2 regions of the Salicola sp. Rm-C-2C1-2 genome follow, and region 2 is predicted to be linked to the other one. Evidence: predicted binding sites of a transcription regulator. Region 2 holds the regulator's gene; the other holds the start of a gene.

Region 1 (2,393 bases), on a different contig from region 2:
ACTTTCGGATTGCACAACTAAAGGGATGCATCCATGGCAACGCCCAGCTCTCAGCAACTCGAGAAAAGCCGTCTTGGCCGGCTTGTCGTCAATCGCGGCTACATCACTGACGCCCAGCTTCAGCAGGCCCTTGAGAAACAGCGGGTTTCCGGTGAGCGATTGGGAAGTGTGCTCGTCAAAAGTGGGTGGATCACAGAGCGTGAGTTGGAGCGCACGCTCAATCACCAGAAGCGATACCGGTATGCAGCAGCCCTCACGGCCATTGTTGTCACACCGTTACAGCCGATGGCGGCGCTTGCGTCGCCCGCGCCGGCGCTGCCGAATGCATCGGCTCAAACCAGTAGTCAGCAGGTTCGCGCCTCCGTAAACGGCATGCAACCATTGAGTGCGGGAGAGATGAGCGGTGCTGTGGCCCAGGGCCGGGATGCGTTCTCTAAAAATGCAATTGACCTGGCGCAGCCACCGTCTTCAGCGCAAGAGGCTGACGATCAAACGCTTGATGCTCTTGAATTCACAGCGCGCACCTTCGTGCCGGCTCTGAACTTCCTGGACTCGGATCTCACGGTGAAGGGAGTGGAGTATGGCCCGGAAGGCCCCGGATTTTCCATTGATAACAGTGGAGGCATAAGTCTTGCTATGCCGGAGCGAATCGGCGAGATCCGTATGGAGGGGATCAGAGTCGAAGGTGCACCGGCATCCCACTCCATGGGGAATATCACCATCACTGACATCCGCTTTTCCAGCGATTCCAGTTTGACCATCCGGGCACGCTGATCCGGATCAGGCGCTTGCGAATACCTGGCTGTGAGTTAGGTTGCGGGATTCGCCCGTGCTGCCGTAAAGCGCCTGCTGCTGATCGGCTCCCCTGATAATATCAGAGACGCGGGAAAGGCGCCGCTGCAGGTGACTCAGGATACGACCGTTAACAGCATTGCGATGCTGGCATTCACTAAGCTGTTTCTGAGCGGCTTCCCAGCGCTCCATCAATGCTGAATCAGCGCCTGCCTGGTCGCGGAGAAAGTCGCTTACTGCCTGGCCACTATCGGGGTGATAGCCAATTTGGGCCAGAAGGCGGATTTTCTGCTTTGCTCGGTCTCTGAGCGCGTCGAGTAGTTCGTTTTTCTCACTGGTCGCCTGCTCCAGCTGCTCCATCGCGTTGCTGGCCAGGGCGCGATGTTCCTGTTCCAGTACTTCCGCAAGCCTGTTGAGGTTAGCTTCGTCTTTCCTGAGGAGCTGATCCAGTGTTTCGAACGTCGTCTTATAATCAGTCATAGCGTCTTATCCGAAAATGCTGTCATCCATTTCTTGCATTTTCTGGGCCAGTTTTTCAGCGTCGACTGAGTAGGAGCCGTCCTCAAGTGCCTCGCGGATACGCGCGACCTTAGCGTCATCCACTTCCGGCTGTTGCTGAAGCGTCTGTTCCGCCGCTTTCAGATTGCGCGCATCAGGGCTCAGATCAACGCGTGTGCTTTCGCGCGCCTGTGAACCGCCTTCCGCTGGCTGTTGTGTTTGGTTCTGTCCCTGCGTGCCGTCGCGTTGCCGCAGTGTTTGTTTCTGGGTGTTGAGGGCGTTGTTGTTAGCCCCATTGAAGTCAACTGCCATGGCTCACCCCGTTTCGGATCCGTACTCTCTGCTCATTGTAACGGCAGCGAGGGCGCAGACTTTAGCCTCCTGCCAATTTTTTTGTCTCTGGGCACGGAACTGCCGGTGGCCGGCATTTTCCTGCCGCCGTGTTCAGTTGATGGCGACATGGCCCGGTTTCGTGATCCGGCCCTTGATCCGGCGCCCTGAGTTCTCATTGACTACCGGGATCTGTTCGCCCACTCGGCCGCTGCGTTCCGCCTCGCCGCGTGTGGTAATAGAAAAGGCGTCGCTGCCAGCCGAGATGACAACGCGGTCCCCCCGCTCCACTGCCAGTGGTTGCTCAAGCATGCGGGGGGTAATGGCCGTGCCCGCGCGGATGGTGCGGCTGGCCTGCATGCCGATCATGTGCTGAGGATCCCGGAAACCGCCACTTCGCTGTCCGTTGATCACAACAGCGCTGGAGCGCAGCATGCTCTGTGTCAACCGTTCCCCGCGTCCGATGGGTCTGTCCGCCACCCAGCCGTCTACCTGAATGCGCACCTTTGCGCTGAGAAAAATTCGCCAGGGGCGATCCCCCTGACAGCTCACAAGCAGTGTCGTGCGAGTGGAGCGTTCCGGGTCGCCGGCAAACTCAACATCCAAATCCTGAGGGCAATGGGCAAGAGAAAGACGATTGTCCACGCTGTCGAGGCCGTATTCGACCGCACGTCCTTTGTCTGCCTGTTTCTGGGTAAAAGATTCCAGAAAATCCTTGGCAGCCTGAACAATGCGCTCTGCAGTACTGGCTTTGGGCCCCGATGCGATCGCCA
Region 2 (2,393 bases):
CGAGAGCGCCATGGCCGAAGGCGCCTGATATGGGATCGGGCGTTTCCTCACAATGCAACAGCAACAGGACGGGAGAGCCCATTCCGCATGACTAAACCGGTACAGGTGATCGCGGTCACCGGTGGCAAGGGTGGCGTTGGCAAGAGCAACGTCTCGGTCAATCTCGGCATCGCGCTCTGCGAAATGGGGCAGCGGGTCGTGGTGCTGGATGCTGACCTGGGTCTTGCCAATATCGACGTTCTTCTGGGTATCAGCGCCACCTACAACATTTCAGATGTCCTCGCTGGCGAGTGCTCGCTCGCCGACATCCTCGTGGACGGTCCCGGTGGTATCCGGATCGTGCCGGCCTCGTCTGGAACCCAGCGCATGACCAATCTCAGTCACATGGAGCATGCCGGGCTGATTTCCGCTTTCAGTGAACTCGGTGACGACATCGACGTACTGATTGTTGATACTGCAGCGGGTATCTCGGAGGCCGTGGTCAGCTTTCTGCGGGCATCCCAGGAAATCATGCTGGTGGTCAATGACGAGCCCACCTCCATCACGGACACCTACGCCCTGATCAAGCTCATGAATCGGGACTATGACACCCACAGGTTCCGGGTTCTGGCGAATATGGTGCGTACCGAGCAGGACGGCAAAACGCTTTACGACAAACTTTATCGGGTCACTGAGCGGTTTCTTGATGTTGCGTTACAATATGTTGGAACCATCCCCCTCGATGACGCGGTCAAGAAAGCGGTTCGCCGTCAGAAGGCGGTGATGGAACTCTACCCGAATGCCAAAGCTTCCGGTGCTTTTCGGGAACTTGCGAAGAAGGTGGATCAGTGGCCGTTGCCGTCGTCACCGCGGGGTCACCTGGAGTTTTTTGTGGAACGGCTCGTCCAGGACTGATCGGGTTTTTATTCTTGAGCAGGGGGTTACGGGAGTGGCCATATCATGACGCAGTCCGGGCCGCTTGAACTCTACACACAGACCCATCGGGCCGATGTGGACGATCTCGTGGAGAGCCACATGCCCCTGGTCAAGAAGATCGCGTTACACTTGATGGCGCGCCTTCCTGATCATATCCAGCTCGAAGATCTGATGCAGGCTGGTATGGTTGGGCTATTGGAGGCGGCGCGCAAGTATGAAGCTGGTCAGGGTGCGACCTTTGAAACCTATGCCGGCATCCGTATCCGCGGGGCGATTGTCGACGAAATACGTCGCGGTGACTGGGTGCCTCGCTCGGTACACCGTAATGCCCGCCGTATTTCCGAAGCGATCCAGACCATCGAGGCACGTGAAGGTCGCGACGCGAAAGACGCGGAGGTTGCAAATGAGCTCGGAGTATCGCTTGACGAGTACCACAGCCGAGCCAGTGATGCGACCACCGGGCGTCTTTTCAGCCTTGATGAGTTGACTGAAAAGAATGAGCACATCAATGACCAGGCCCCGCAAGAAGGCCCTGAGGGTGATCTTCAGGATGCGGATTTCCGCAGCGCGCTGGCAGGGGAGATTGACCAGCTTCCCGAGCGTGAACGGCTGGTTTTATCGCTTTACTATCAGGATGAACTCAACCTCAAGGAGGTGGGCGCCGTGCTCGGAGTCAGTGAATCGCGGGTCAGCCAGATTCATGGCCAGGCAGCAGCCCGGTTGAGGGCACGCATGCTGGCGCGTCTGGGAAGCTGACTGGTTAGATTGGAACAAACGTCTAGACTGTGAAAGTGAGTGTTGTAGCACGAGCCGCTCAGGCCGGCGTGACAACAACCGAAGTTTGGGAGGCTGTTTTGGACAAGAACATGAAGATTCTTGTTGTGGATGATTTCTCCACGATGAGACGGATCGTGAGGAACCTGCTGCGCGACCTCGGCTTCAACAACATCGAGGAGGCGGATGACGGCAATAGCGCGCTTCCGATGCTGCGTAATGGCAAGTTCGACTTCCTGATAACGGACTGGAACATGCCAGGTATGAGCGGTATGGAGCTGCTTCAGGCAATTCGGGCTGATGAGAACCTTAAAAATCTGCCCATTCTGATGGTTACTGCCGAGGCCAAACGGGATCAGATCGTGGCCGCTGCGCAGGCGGGTGTGAACGGTTATGTGGTCAAACCGTTTACGGCTGCGGTACTCAAAGACAAGATCGAAAAGATTTTTGAACGCATTGAGTGAATCAGGTGCAGACGGCATGAGCGAGCTCAACCGGGAAGACATTACCGAGGAAGTGGCAGAAGAGCTCAAAGGGCACGCCACAGCCCTCAAAGACGCTCTGGATCGGGGTGATATCAGCGATGCCATGCAGCGTATTGCTGAACTGGGTGAGGTGCGTGATCGCAGTCTCTACCGTGAGGTGGGCCGCCTGACCCGCAGTCTTCACGAGGCGCTGCGTAACTTCGAGATCAAGGCTGAGAA

The links. The regulator FliA, encoded in region 2, starts transcription of late flagellar genes. The targets are predictions, from matches to a motif close to CTAAAGTTNNNNNNNNNNCNGCCGATA.
Region 1: flgM (flagellar biosynthesis anti-sigma factor FlgM) is a predicted target of FliA. The motif match lies at 1,641-1,667, and genes of this name have one in related genera.

What each region holds. Positions count from the first base shown of each region.
Region 1 is NZ_JBEFNF010000001.1:844,202-846,594, forward strand. It holds gene AAF659_RS03885 (cyclic di-GMP-binding domain-containing protein, MshE-related) at 34-774, shown strand; gene AAF659_RS03890 (flagella synthesis protein FlgN) at 781-1,272, opposite strand; gene flgM (flagellar biosynthesis anti-sigma factor FlgM) at 1,279-1,602, opposite strand; gene flgA (flagellar basal body P-ring formation chaperone FlgA) at 1,735-2,393, opposite strand, start outside.
Region 2 is NZ_JBEFNF010000010.1:45,877-48,269, reverse strand. It holds gene flhF (flagellar biosynthesis GTPase FlhF) at 1-28, shown strand, start outside; gene AAF659_RS14270 (MinD/ParA family protein) at 88-894, shown strand; gene AAF659_RS14265 (RNA polymerase sigma factor FliA) at 940-1,671, shown strand; gene cheY (chemotaxis response regulator CheY) at 1,782-2,153, shown strand; gene AAF659_RS14255 (protein phosphatase CheZ) at 2,170-2,393, shown strand, end outside.